Regions from separate parts of the Streptomyces sp. NPDC050617 genome, predicted to be linked through region 2. Evidence: riboswitches for the same ligand, from Rfam matches in the RefSeq annotation. Region 2 holds a riboswitch; the other holds the start of a gene.
What was found. Region 2 has a riboswitch for cobalamin ahead of AB0I49_RS14790 (ribonucleoside-diphosphate reductase subunit alpha). Riboswitches for the same ligand answer to the same signal wherever they lie in the genome.

Region 1: linked by a shared signal. The riboswitch ahead of cobN (cobaltochelatase subunit CobN) and the one ahead of AB0I49_RS14790 (ribonucleoside-diphosphate reductase subunit alpha) in region 2 are both predicted to bind cobalamin.

The regions. Positions count from the first base shown of each region.
Region 1 covers NZ_JBFAIS010000029.1:104,485-111,713, forward strand. The annotation lists gene AB0I49_RS30845 (precorrin-2 C(20)-methyltransferase) at 1-989, opposite strand, end outside; gene AB0I49_RS30850 (precorrin-8X methylmutase) at 986-1,624, opposite strand; gene cobG (precorrin-3B synthase) at 1,717-3,042, opposite strand; cobalamin riboswitch at 3,422-3,558, shown strand; gene cobN (cobaltochelatase subunit CobN) at 3,724-7,229, shown strand, end outside.
Region 2 covers NZ_JBFAIS010000009.1:118,140-125,368, forward strand. The annotation lists gene mctP (monocarboxylate uptake permease MctP) at 1-134, shown strand, start outside; gene AB0I49_RS14780 (hypothetical protein) at 301-1,677, opposite strand; gene AB0I49_RS14785 (hypothetical protein) at 1,834-2,922, opposite strand; cobalamin riboswitch at 3,262-3,392, shown strand; gene AB0I49_RS14790 (ribonucleoside-diphosphate reductase subunit alpha) at 3,545-5,944, shown strand; gene AB0I49_RS14795 (ribonucleotide-diphosphate reductase subunit beta) at 6,058-7,014, shown strand; gene AB0I49_RS14800 (DUF397 domain-containing protein) at 7,090-7,229, opposite strand, start outside.

The DNA.
Region 1 (7,229 bases), on a different contig from region 2:
CCGGAGGAGACGACGGCGACCCGCCGCCCCTGCCGGGCGAGGTCGAGGGCGAAGTCGGCGCGCTCGGACTCCACCTTGTTGTCCGAGGGGTGCCGCCGCTGCCCCGGCCGTACGGGCACCCGGTCCAGGTACGTGGTGTAGCCGACCAGATCGTCGGCGGCCGCCAGCTCGCCGCGGGCCTCCGGCGTCAGCCACAGCGGCCCGGCCGGACCGAGGCCCACGACCACGACCTCGCCCTCGTGCGCGGCGGGCGCCGCATCGATCCTGCTGGGCAGCACGGCCACCGCGAAGTACGGCACCGACTCCGGGTCCACGTCCGCCAGCCGGCCCGTACGCTCCCCGCTCATCGTCGCCCGCTCCACGTACCGCGCCTCCGGGAGCCGGCCCGAGCGCTCCAGCGCGCCCCGCACCGCGGGGAACGTCCGCCCCAGCTTCATCACCACCGCGGAGTCCGTCGAGGCGAGGCGCGCCGCCAGCTCCTCCTCGGGCAGCGTGCCCGGCAGGATGGTCAGCACCTCCTCGCCTTCCACCAGCGGCTCGCCGAGCCGGGCGGCGGCCGCGCTGACGGAGGTGACGCCGGGGACGACCTCGGTCGGATAGCGGTCGGCGAGCCGCTTGTGCATGTGCATGTACGAGCCGTAGAAGAGCGGGTCGCCCTCGGCGAGCACGGCGACGGTGCGCCCCGCGTCCAGGTGTGCGGCCAGCCGGGCCGCCGCCTTCTCGTAGAACTCCTCCATCGCGCCCCGGTAGCCGCCCGGATGGTCGGTCCCCTCCGTGGTGACCGGGTAGACCAGCGGCTCCTCGATGTGGTCGGCGCGCAGATGGCGCTCGGCGATCGAGCGCGCGATGGAGCGGCCGTGCCGGGCGCTGTGGTACGCGACGACGTCGGCCGCGCCGATGACCTCCACGGCCCGTACGGTCATCAGCGACGGGTCGCCGGGGCCGAGCCCGACCCCGTAGAGCCGGCCGGTGGTCTGCTGCTCGCTCACTCTTCCTCGCTCGCTATCGCGTTGATCGCCGCCGCCGCCATGGCGCTGCCGCCGCGCCGCCCGCGCACCACCAGGTGCTCCAGGCCCGACGGGTGGGCGGCCAGCGCGTCCTTGGACTCGGCGGCGCCGATGAAGCCGACCGGTATGCCGATGACGGCCGCCGGGCGCGGCGCCCCGTCTTCCACCATTTCCAGCAGCCGGAACAGCGCGGTCGGCGCGTTCCCCACGGCCACCACCGCGCCGTCGAGCCTCTCGCGCCACAGCTCCAGGGCGGCGGCGCTGCGCGTGGTGCCCAGCCGCTTCGCCAGGTCCGGCACGGACGGGTCGGCGAGGGTGCAGATCACGTCGTTGTCCGCGGGGAGCCGCTTGCGGGTGACGCCGCTGGCGACCATGTTGGCGTCGCACAGGATGGGCGCCCCGGCGCGCAGCGCCTCGCGGGCGCGGGCGACGACGCCGGGGGAGTAGCCGAGATCACGGACGAGATCGGTCATCCCGCAGGCGTGGATCATCCGCACCGCGACCTGGGCGACGTCCGGCGGCAGAGCGCCGAGGTCCGCCTCCGCGCGGATGGTGGCAAAGGACTGGCGGTAGATGGCCGCCCCGTCCTTCTCGTAGTCGAACACTGTTCCTCGCATGCTGGGATCCTGGGGATCACTTACTGGGTGTGCTGGGGTTGCTGGGTCTGGGTGTGTGGTGGGGGGCCGGGGCGGCGTTTGCTGGGCGGTGACTACGCGCGGCGCGCCGCCGCCACCGCGTCGGCCAGCGGCCGCCCCGGCGCGACGGGTTCGGCCGGTCCGTCGGAGCCGATCGGCACGCCGTCCGGTACGGGCTGTACGGCGATCCGGTAGCCGTCGCCCGTCGCCAGGACGTCGACCCAGTCGCCGCCGGGGTGACCGCAGCGCCGTTCGCAGCCGGACCAGTACACGGGGAGCCCGCCGCCGCTCCGTCCGGAGAGGGCCGCCGCCGCGTCGGCCCGTACGTCCGCGAGGGACTTGGCGCAGCCGGGCCGGCCCGCGCAGGCCCCCGCTCCGTGCCAGGGCGATGCCTCGCTGGTGACGAAGCCGGCGTCCGCCAGCGCCGCCAGCCGCGCCGGGGCGGCGGCGGCCCCCAGGCCGGGGAGGACGATGCCGCGCCAGGGCGTCACCCGCAGTTCGCCGTTTCCGTCGCGGGTCGCCGTCTCGATGAGCAGCTCCCACTGGGCGACGGTCATCCGCCCGAGCGGGGCCGCCACCGAGAGGGCGTACGCGCCGTGCGGGCCGGGGACGAGGCCGGGGGCGGGCGGTGCGCCGAGCGGTGGCGCGGTCCGGGGGAGGGGCGTGCTGCCGATGCCGGCGTCGGCGAGGCGCGCGGCCAGGGCGTCGGCGCGCGGGCGTTGGTCCTGGGGGAGGTCGGCGACGCGCCAGGCGTCGGTGCCGCTGCCGTCGCGGGCGCTCAGGAATCCACGGGCCGCGAGTACGGCGGCGCGGGGGGCGTCTTCGGCGGCGAGGCCGAGCGCCGGTCCCGCCGTGCCGTAGCCGAGCGTCGCACGACCGCCCTGACCTGCGATCAATGTCACATCGGGGGCGAGCGCGGCCACGTCGCCGCGGCCGTCGTCGAGGCCGAAGAGGAAGCGGCCCGAGAGCCGGGCCGCGTCCGGGTCCGCGCACAGCAGCGCGTCCAGTTCGCGGGCCCAGCCCTGTACGTCCGCGTGCCCGGCCTCGTCGAGCCCGGCGAGGGGGGACGCCGCGATGTTGCGTACGCGCTCGTGCCGGTCGGAGGGGAGCAGGCCGGCCATGCGCAGCCGGACCGCGAGCGCCGCCCCGCGGTCGGGGGCGAGCCCGCGCACCTGGACGTTGCCGCGCGAGGTGAGGTCGAGACAGCCATCGCCCAGTTCCACCGCCAGGTGGGCCAGCGCCGTTGCCTGACGTGCCGTCAGGAGTCCGGCAGGGATGCGGATACGGGCCAGGGCGCCGTCCGCGGCGGGGTGCAGGCGCAGCGCGCCGGGGCATGCGTCGTCGCCGTGCCGGGCGGTGGGCCGGGCCCCGGGCGGGGTGGGTGCGGGGGCGAAGGGCATGGCCGCGAGCATACCGAGACGTTCCACTCGGGTGGGTGCCGGTGTTTCCCGCGGGGCACCGCCCCGCACCCTCGTCCTCAAACGCCGGACGGGCTGGATGGGGTTGCTGTGCGTCCCCGGGTGTCGGGCGGGATGGGGGGTGGGCCTTGTCCTCAAGCGCCGGACGGGCTGGATTGGGTTGCTGTGCGTCCTCGGGCGTCGGGCCGGATGGGGGCGCGGGCCTCGTCCTCAAGCGCCGGACGGCCTGGATCGGGCGGCCGTGCGTCCTCAAGCTCCCCCGGCTCCTGCTGGGAGGTGCCCTCGGCGGGCCGGCATGAGAGGCCGGTCGGCCTCAGTGGCGCCGCAGCTCGGAGGGTATAGCGCTTACTATGCTCACCGGCGGATCATTTCGGTCCGCCGGACGCCAGAGACGGCGCCAGGGGAGGAAGCCGGTGAGACTCCGGCACGGTCCCGCCACTGTGAGCCAGGCAGCGATGCCGGGCGAGTCAGGAACTCCCGCCGTCCTCCCACCGCCCGGGGCGCGGACCCCGAGGAAGGCTGCCGACGCATGCGCATGTTCCGGCTCCGCGCGCCCCGGACGTACCCGCTGTCCGCCCGCCGCTCTGCCGCGGGCTCCCGTACCCCCAGCCGCCGGGCCCCCTCGGCCACCCGGCCCGGAACGACTACGCGAGGCGAGTTCCAGTGATCCTGCTGCTGTCGACGTCCGACACCGACCTGCTCAGCGCGCGCGCCGCCGACGGGCCCGTGCCCTACCGGCTCGCCAACCCGGCCCGCCTCGACCTGAGCGAGCTGCCCGGCCTCCTCGACGGCGTCCAGCTCGTCGTCGTACGGCTGCTCGGCGGCGTACGCGCCTGGCAGGAGGGGCTCGACACCCTCCTCGCCGGGGACCGGCCTGTGGTGGTCCTCACCGGCGAACAGGCCCCCGACGCCCAGCTGATGGAGGCGTCCACCGTCCCCGTCGGCATCGCCGCCGAGGCGCACGCCTACCTCGCCCACGGCGGGCCCGCCAACCTGGAGCAGCTCGCGCGCTTCCTCTCCGACACCGTGCTGCTCACCGGCCACGGCTTCGAGGCGCCCGCGCCCGCCCCCACCTGGGGCCCGCTGGAGCGCACCCCCCGCCCCGACGCGAGCGGCCCGCGGATCGCCGTGCTCTACTACCGCGCCCACCACATGTCCGGCAACACCGCGTTCGTCGAGGCCCTGTGCCAGGCCGTCGAGGACGCGGGCGGCACGCCCATGCCGCTCTTCGTCGCGTCCCTGCGCGCGCCCGAGCCCGAGCTGGTGGAGGCGCTCGGCGCGGCCGACGCCGTCATCACCACCGTCCTCGCGGCCGGCGGCACCAAGCCCGCCGAGGCGTCCGCCGGCGGCGACGACGAGTCGTGGGACGCGGGCGCGCTCGCCGCCCTCGACGTGCCGATCCTCCAGGCCCTGTGCCTGACCGGACCGCGCACCGCCTGGGAGGAGAACGACGAGGGACTCTCCCCGCTGGACGCCGCCACCCAGGTCGCCGTCCCCGAGTTCGACGGCCGCCTGATCACCGTCCCGTTCTCCTTCAAGGAGGTCGACGAGGACGGCCTGCCCGCCTACGTCGCCGACCCCGAGCGCGCCGCCCGCGTCGCCGGCATCGCCGTGCGCCACGCCCGCCTGCGCCACATCCCGGCCGCCGAGAAGCGCCTCGCGCTCGTCCTCTCCGCCTACCCCACCAAGCACTCCCGCATCGGCAACGCCGTCGGCCTCGACACCCCCGCCAGCGCCGTCGCCCTGCTGCGCCGCCTGAAGGCCGACGGCTACGACTTCGGCGCCGAGCCCGTACCCGGCCTCGACTCCGGCGTCGGCGACGAGCTGATCTACGCCCTCATCGAGGCGGGCGGCCACGACCAGGAGTGGCTCACCGAGGAGCAGCTGGCGCGCAACCCGGTCCGCATCCCCGCCGCCGACTACAAGCGCTGGTACGAGCGGCTCCCCGCCGAACTGCGCGAGGCCGTCGAGGGCCAGTGGGGACCGCCGCCCGGTGAGATGTTCGTGGACCGGAGCCAGAATCCGGACGGCGACATCGTGCTGGCCGCCCTGCGCCGCGGCAACCTCCTCATCCTCATCCAGCCGCCGCGCGGCTTCGGCGAGAACCCCATCGCCATCTACCACGACCCCGACCTGCCGCCCTCGCACCACTACCTCGCCGCCTACCGCTGGATCGCCGCCGACCGGGCCGACGGCGGCTTCGGCGCCGACGCCATGGTGCACCTCGGCAAGCACGGCAACCTGGAGTGGCTGCCCGGCAAGAACGCGGGCCTGTCCGCCGCCTGCGGCCCCGACGCCGCCCTCGGCGACCTGCCGCTCATCTACCCCTTCCTGGTCAACGACCCCGGCGAGGGCACCCAGGCCAAGCGCCGCGCCCACGCCACCCTCGTCGACCACCTCGTGCCGCCGATGGCCCGCGCCGAGTCCTACGGCGACATCGCGCGCCTGGAGCAGCTCCTCGACGAGTACGCCTCCATCGCCGCCATGGACCCGGCCAAGCTGCCCGCCATCCGCGCCCAGATCTGGACGCTGATCCAGGCCGCCAAGCTCGACCACGACCTCGGCCTCGAAGCCCGCCCGGACGACGACGGCTTCGACGACTTCCTGCTGCACGTCGACGGCTGGCTGTGCGAGGTCAAGGACGCCCAGATCCGCGACGGCCTGCACGTCCTCGGCGCCGCGCCCACCGGCCCCGAGCGCGTCAACCTCGTCCTCGCGATCCTGCGCGCCCGGCAGATCTGGGGCGGCACAGCCGCCCTGCCGGGCCTGCGCGAGGCCCTCGGCCTCGACGAGTCCGCCGCCACCCGCACCGGCGCCGACGAGGCCGAGGACCGGGCCCGTGCGCTCGTCCAGGCCATGGAGGACGCGGCCTGGGACCCGGCCGCCGCCGAGAAGGCCGCCCTGGAGCTGCCCGAGGCGCAGCGCGAAGGCGTCCGCGCCATCCTGGAGTTCGCCGCCCGCGAGGTCGTGCCGCGGCTCGCCGCCACCACCGACGAGCTCGACCACGCCGTGCACGGCCTCAACGGCGGCTTCGTGCCCGCCGGGCCGTCCGGCTCCCCGCTGCGCGGCCTGGTCAACGTCCTGCCGACCGGCCGCAACTTCTACTCCGTCGACCCCAAGGCCGTGCCCAGCCGCCTCGCCTGGGAGACCGGACAGGCGCTCGCCGACTCGCTCCTGGAGCGCTACCGCACCGACAACGGCGAGTGGCCCAAGTCGGTGGGCCTCTCCCTGTGGGGCACGAGCGCGATGCGCACCTCCGGCGACGACATCGCCGAGGCGCTGGCGCTGATGGGCATCCGGCCCGTGTGGGACGACGCCTCGCGGCGAGTAACGGGACTTGAACCCGTGACTCTTGAACAGCTCGGCCGCCCGCGCATCGATGTCACCCTGCGCATCAGCGGCTTCTTCCGCGACGCCTTCCCGCACGTCATCGGGCTCCTCGACGACGCCGTGCGGCTCGCCGCCGGCCTGGAGGAGAGCGACGAGCAGAACTACGTACGGGCCCACGCCCAGGCCGACCTCGCCGTGCACGGCGACGAACGCCGGGCCACCACCCGCATCTTCGGCTCCCGGCCCGGCACGTACGGCGCGGGGCTGCTCCAGCTCATTGACAGCCGCGACTGGCGCACCGACGCCGACCTCGCCGAGGTCTACACCGTCTGGGGCGGCTACGCGTACGGCCGCGAGCTGGAGGGCCGCCCGGCCCGCGAGGAGATGGAGAGCGCCTACAAGCGCATCGCGGTCGCCGCCAAGAACACCGACACCCGCGAACACGACATCGCCGACTCGGACGACTACTTCCAGTACCACGGCGGCATGGTCGCGACCGTACGGGCCCTCAAGGGCACCGCGCCCGCCGCGTACATCGGCGACTCCACCCGGCCCGAGACGGTCCGCACCCGCACCCTGGTCGAGGAGACCTCGCGCGTCTTCCGCGCCCGCGTCGTCAACCCCCGCTGGATCGAGGCGATGCGCCGCCACGGCTACAAGGGCGCCTTCGAACTCGCCGCCACCGTCGACTACCTCTTCGGCTACGACGCCACCACCGGCGTCGTCCCCGACTGGATGTACGACAAGCTCGCCCAGACCTACGTCCTCGACCCCGAGAACCGCGCCTTCCTCCAGGAGGCCAACCCCTGGGCCCTGCACGGCATCGCGGAGCGGCTGCT
Region 2 (7,229 bases):
TCGTGCTGCGGGCTGTGAAGGCCCCGGCGGGCGTGGACGAGACGTCGCCCGCGGACTACACGGCGGACGCGGGCGATCCGGGTGTGCAGGAGGAGCTGCCGCCGGCGACGGCGGGGGCGCCGGGCGGGCACTGAGGCGTACGAGGACGAGGACGGATGGCGGGGTCCCGGTCGTCATCGGCCGGGGCCCCGCTTCCGCGTGCTCTCGGGGTCAAGGCCCCGCTTCCGCGTGCTCTCGGGGTCAAGGCCCCGCTTCCGCGTGCTCTCGGGGTCAGGGCCCCGCTTCCGCGTGCTCTCGGGGTCAGGGCTCCACGTGCCGCACGAAGACGTCCTCGGCCGCGTTGGTGTCGCCGGCGACCAAGTGGGAGTCGTCCGAGTCGAAGACGGCGATACGGCCCTCGGCGTCGACTTCGACGGCGTCCGTCCATGTCGTGGCCTGGCTGTCGTCGTTCGCGAGGCTCACCAGCTCGACGCGGCCCGTCACCAGGTCGCGTACGAAGACGTCGCCGGCGCTGTTGGCGTCGCCGGGCACCAGGTTGGTCGCCGAGGAGTGGAAGAACAGCAGCCGCCCGTGGTCGGCGAGCCTCCCCCCGTACGAGGAGCTGTCGGCCTGGCTCCCGTCGGCGGCGAGCGACTCCAGGGTGGTGGTGCCCTCCCGGAGATCCCGGAGGTAGACCCGCCCCTCGCGGGTGGGGGTCTGCGGCACCAGGTCGGGCCAGTAGCTGTGGAAGACGGCGTACCGGCCGTCCGCGCTGAGCGAGGTGACGCTGCCCCCGGCGGTCTTCCCCGCCGAACTCACGGACAGGGCCCGGGTCCGCCCGGTGCGCAGGTCGTGGATGTAGGAGGGGTACTCCCTGGGCTTGGCGACCGAGGCCCCGCCGGGCTCCTCGCGCGGCGGCGTGCCGGGCTCCATGTTGTACGCGCGTGAAGTGAAGGCGACGTGCCGCCCGTCGGCGCTGATGACCGGCGAGGCGGACGGCCCGTTCGCCTGGGCGCCGTCGGCGGCGACGCTGACCCGCCGCGTGGTGTGCGTACTCCGGTCGTACGCGAAGATGTCCTGCGCGTTGTTGGTGTCGCCCGGCACCAGGTCGGCGCGGCGCGAGGCGTAGGCGACGACGTTCCCGTCGGCGCTGATCGCCGGCATCCAGGCGCCGTAGGGCTGCGGGCCGGCGGCCGTGCCGGAGCTGACGCGCTCGGTGCGGCCGGTGTGCCGGTCGCGTACGAACACGTCGTCCGTGCCGTCGTCGTCGCCGGGCACCAAATTGGCGGCGTCCGAGGCGAACGCGACGTACCGGCCGTCGGCGCTGATCGCGGCGCCGGACGACCTGAGGTCCGCCTGCGCGCCGCCGGTGGCCACGCTGACGCGCTCGACCTTCTTGGTCCGCAGGTCCTTGACGAAGATGTCCGCGACGCCGTTGGTGTCGCCGGGCACCAGGTTGGCGGCCGTCGAGGTGAAGACCACATAGCGGCCGTCGGCGGAGACCGCCTCGGTGGTCGACGCCCCGGCGGCCTGCGTCCCGTCGGCCGCGACGCTCACCCGCTCCGTGTGCGGCGGCGCGCCGGGCCCCGCCCAAGCCGCCCCCGCCGACGGCAGCGCGAGCGCGCAGGCCGCCGCGCCGATCACGGCCGTGCGGCCGAGCAGGCGTCCGGGCAGATGACCGAGCGGACGACCGGGCAAACGGCCGGGCGGATGACCGGGCAGACGATCGGGCGAATGTCCGGGTAAATGTCTGGATAAGCCCATCCTGACTCTCCCCTCCCAAGATTCTTCCGTGACGGCTGAGCCAACTCTCTCGGCCGTACGCGGTCAACGCATGGGACGGCTGACAGGATCTCAATACGCCTGATGCGGGAGGGGAAACCGGGGCTGGTGTCCTACTCCGTGCCATGCCCTGACAGCGGTGTCGCCGGGGGCGGTGGTCCCGCCGACTACGGTCCGCGGGCCGTCCCAGGACACGCTCGCGGTCCGGGTCCGGCCGGTGCGCAGGTCGTGCACGTAGAAGGGGTACGGGCGGGGGTCGGGGGCGGTGTGGACCGGGGTCCGGGCGGCGCCGAGGTTGGTGGCGCGGGACGCGAAGGCGACGTGGTGGCCGTCCGCGCTGACGACCGGGCTGGCGGAGGCGGCGTCCGCCTGGGCGCCGTCGCTCGCGACGCTAGCCCGCCGGGTGGTGTGCGTACGCCGGTCGTACGCGAAGACGTCCCGCACGCCGTTGGTGTCGCCCGGCACCAGGTCGGCGCGGGCGGAGACGAAGGCGACGACGTTCCCGTCGGCGCTGATCGCCGGCGACCGCGCGCCCCGGTCCGCCCCGGAGCCCGCGCCCCCGGCCGTACGCGCGCCCGTGCCGACACCGGCACCGGCACCGCTGCCCGTACCCGCGCCGATACCGCCTGCCGTACCCGCGCCCGTACCCGAGCCCGTGCCACCGCCCGTACCGCCGCCGGGGATCCGCTCGGTGCCGCCGGTGATCCGCTCGGTGCGGCCGGTGCGGCGGTCGCGGACGAAGATGCCGGGCGCGCCGTCGGCGTCGCCCGGTACGAGGTTGGTCGCCGCCGAGGTGAAGGCGACATAACGGCCGTCGGCGCTGATCGCGGGCTCCGCCGACCAGGAGTCCGCCCGCGTGCCGTCGGCGGCGGCGCTCACCAGCTCCGTGGCGCCCGTCCGCAGGTCCTTGACGAAGAGGTCCGCCTCGCCGTTGGTGTCGCCGGGCACCAGGTCGTCGGCGGTCGAGGAGAAGACGGCGTAACGGCCGTCGGCGGAGACGGCCGCTACGCCGGAGGAGCCGATCGCCTGGGCGCCGTCGGAGGCGAGGCCGGGCACGGCCGCGCGCGGCGCCTCCGGCCACGCGGCGGCCGCCGCCACCGGCAGCAGCACCAGCGCGCACAGCCCAGCGCCGACGACAGTCATGCGGGTGCGACTGCCCATCTCGTCCCTCCTAGGATGCCGGGTGACCGGATGACCGCTCGCCCTCAAGCCCCCGCGCCGATCCTCGCCGACCGCGGACGAGCCAACTCCGCCGACCGGGCACGGTCAACGGATCGGGCGCGGGACCAGGCGTCAATACGCTTGTTGCAGCAGGGGAAACCGGGGCTCGTGTCATGCGCAGGCAGCGGGCCGGGACCCGCGCGCATGGCGGGAAAACGGCGAATCCGCGGCCGGGAAGCGGGAGAATCGCGGAGGAACCGCGGCGGTGCCACTAGCACATTCACCCCACTTCCCGCGGAGAGCGACACAAGATGTGGGGGTGCGTGCGACCGCCAGCACAAGATGTATGCTCATGCTCGCTGTCGCCGCAGGGGAATCCGGTGCGAATCCGGAACTGTCCCGCAACGGTGTATGTGTGCGCATTTACGTACCCATGAGTCCGAGGACCTGCCGACAGTACGCCCGTGGCCGAGCCGCCATACCCGGCCGGGCGTCGAATACGTCCGGGCCTCGCGGGTTGGGCCGGTGGACGCGGTACGGTGCGCCCTTTTCAGGGTCGTGCCCGTACGCGCCCGTCGCCCCCTCCCTCCTGGCCCCCTGCCGAGCGAGGGAGAGCCACACCGTGACCATCGCGCCCGCCGATCCGGTTTCAGAGGTAGCGTCCGACGGCCCGGGTACCGCGCTGCTGCGCACCCTGACCGACCTCACCGCCGATCTGCCCGCCACCGACCCGGGCAAGGTCGCCGCCGCCGCGCTGCGCGGCCGCCATCCCGGTTCGGACGAGGCCGAACTGCGGTCGCTGGCCACCGAGGCCGCCGCAGGCCTGATCGCCGAGGAGCCCGAGTACTCCCGGCTGGCCGCGCGGCTGCTGACCCTCGCCATCGCCGACGAGGCGGCCGGCCAGGGCGCGCTCTCCTTCTCCGCCTCCGTCGCCACCGGCCACCGCGAGGGGCTGATCGCGGACGAGACCGCCGCGTTCGTCACGGCCCACGCCGCCCGGCTCGACGCCCTGGTGGAGCAGGCCCTCGCCGACGGCGCCGACGACCGCTTCGGCTACTTCGGGCTGCGCACGCTGCACAGCCGCTACCTGCTGCGCCACCCGCTGACCCGACAGGTCATCGAGACCCCGCAGCACTTCCTGCTGCGCGTGGCGTGCGGCCTCGCCGAGGACGGGTCCGTACGGGCCCTGGAGGACGTCGCCGAGCTGTACCGGCTCACCAGCTCGCTGTCGTACCTGCCCTCCTCCCCCACCCTCTTCAACTCCGGCACCCGGCACCCGCAGATGTCGTCCTGCTATCTGCTGGACTCGCCGCTGGACGAGCTCGACTCGATCTACGACCGCTACCACCAGGTCGCGCGGCTCTCCAAGCACGCCGGCGGCATCGGCCTCTCCTACAGCCGCATCCGCTCCCGCGGCTCCCTGATCCGCGGCACCAACGGCCACTCCAACGGCATCGTCCCGTTCCTGCGGACCCTCGACGCCTCCGTCGCCGCCGTCAACCAGGGCGGCCGGCGCAAGGGCGCGGCCTGCGTCTACCTGGAGACGTGGCACGCGGACATCGAGGAGTTCCTGGAGCTGCGCGACAACACCGGCGAGGAGGCGCGGCGCACCCACAACCTCAACCTGGCGCACTGGATCCCGGACGAGTTCATGCGCCGCGTAGAGGCCGACGCCGACTGGTCGCTGTTCTCGCCGGTGGACGCGCCCGAGCTGGTCGACCTGTACGGCGAGGAGTTCGACGCCGCGTACCGCGCGGCGGAGGCGGCGGGCCTGGCCGTCAAGCAGATCCCGGCGCGGGTCCTCTACGCCCGGATGATGCGGACCCTCGCGCAGACCGGGAACGGCTGGATGACGTTCAAGGACGCCGCCAACCGCACCGCGAACCAGACCGCCGAACCGGGCAGGGTCGTGCACTCCTCGAACCTGTGCACCGAGATCCTGGAGGTCACCGACGACGGCGAGACGGCCGTCTGCAACCTCGGCTCCGTGAACCTCGCGGCGCACCTAGGCAGAGACGTCGCCGACGGGGCAGAGGCGATGGACTGGGAGCGGCTCGACCGTACGGTGCGTACGGCCGTCACCTTCCTCGACCGCGTCGTGGACATCAACTACTACCCGACCGAGCAGGCCGGGAACTCCAACTCCCGCTGGCGGCCGGTGGGTCTGGGCCTGATGGGGCTCCAGGACGTGTTCTTCCGGCTGCGGCTGCCCTTCGACTCCCCCGAGGCGAAGGCGCTGTCCACCCGGATCTCCGAGCGGATCATGCTCGCCGCGTACGAGGCGTCCGCCGACCTCGCCGAGCGGCACGGCCCGCACCCGGCCTGGTCCGCGACCCGCACCGCGCGCGGCGTGCTCCACCCGGACCACTACCCCGACGCCGAGCCGACGTGGGCCGACCGGTGGGCGGCGCTGCGCGCCCGTATCGCGAAGACCGGCATGCGCAACTCGCTGCTGCTGGCCATCGCGCCGACGGCCACCATCGCCTCGATCGCGGGCGTGTACGAGTGCATCGAGCCGCAGGTCTCCAACCTCTTCAAGCGCGAGACGCTCAGCGGGGAGTTCCTCCAGGTCAACGCCTATCTGGTGGAGGACCTGAAGAAGCTCGGCGTGTGGGACCGCACGACGCGGGACGCGATGACGGAGGCCAACGGCTCGATCCAGGAGCTGGGCTGGATCCCGGCGGAGGTACGCGACCTGTACCGCACCGCGTGGGAGATCCCGCAGCGTTCGCTGATCGACATGGCGGCGGCCCGTACGCCGTATCTGGATCAGAGCCAGTCGCTGAACCTGTTCCTGTCCTCGCCGACGATCGGCAAGCTCAGCTCGATGTACGCGTACGCCTGGAAGCGCGGCATCAAGACCACGTACTACCTGCGCTCGCGCCCCGCGACGCGGATCGCGCAGTCGGCGCGCGCGGCAGCCCCCGCCGTCCCCGCCGCCCCTGTACCGCAGCAGGCGAGCGAGCCCGACGCGATCGCCTGCTCCCTGGAAAACCCCGAGTCCTGCGAGGCATGCCAGTAATGACGACAGCACCCGAGAAGAACACGGCCGAGACGACGGCTGCCGAGAAGACGACGGCCGAGAAGATCGCGAAGAACCTCCTCGACCCGGGCTTCGAACTCACCCTGCGCCCGATGCGGTACCCGGACTTCTACGACCGCTACCGCGACGCGATCAAGAACACCTGGACCGTGGAGGAGGTCGACCTCCACTCCGACGTCGCCGACCTCGCCAAGCTCTCGCCGGGCGAGCAGCACATGATCGGGCGGCTGGTGGCGTTCTTCGCGACCGGCGACTCGATCGTGTCGAACAACCTCGTCCTGACGCTCTACAAGCACATCAACTCCCCCGAGGCGCGGCTGTACTTGAGCCGTCAGCTCTTCGAGGAGGCCGTGCACGTCCAGTTCTATCTGACGCTGCTCGACACCTATCTCCCCGACCCGGAGGACCGCACGGCGGCCTTCGACGCGGTGGAGGAGATCCCCTCCATCCGGGAGAAGGCGCAGTTCTGCTTCAAGTGGATGGACTCGGTGGAGTCCATCGACCGCCTGGAGTCCAAGGCCGACCGCCGCCGCTTCCTGCTCAACCTCATCTGCTTCGCGGCGTGCATCGAGGGGCTGTTCTTCTACGGGGCCTTCGCCTACGTCTACTGGTTCCGCTCGCGCGGCCTGCTGCACGGCCTGGCGACCGGCACCAACTGGGTGTTCCGCGACGAGACGATGCACATGAACTTCGCGTTCTCGGTCGTCGACACCGTTCGCGAAGAGGAGCCGGACCTCTTCGACGACGAGCTGGAACGCCAGGTCACCGACATGCTCAAGGAGGCCGTGGAGGCGGAGCTCCAGTTCGGCCGCGACCTGTGCGGCGACGGCCTCCCCGGCATGAACACCGAGTCGATGCGCGAATACCTCCAGTGCGTCGCCGACCAGCGCCTGCTCCGCCTGGGCTTCCCGGCCGTGTACGGCTCGGAGAACCCCTTCTCCTTCATGGAACTCCAGAACGTCCAGGAGCTGACCAACTTCTTCGAGCGCCGCGCGTCCGCGTACCAGACGGCGGTGGAGGGCTCGGTCTCCTTCGACGACGACTTCTGATCGGTCCCGTTTCGTAGGGGACTGGGCTGAGCCGACGCGCCGGCTGGGGGGTGACCCCGCCGGTGCGTCGGCGGCTCAGCTGTCGGCTTTGAGGGTCTTGAGGAACGCGCCCCAGGCGGCGCTGCTGGCCGCCAGTGCGGTGTTTGGGGCGTCGCTCTCACGGAGACGGATACGGCCGCTGGCATCGGCCGCCACCTCTACGCACTCGTCCTGCC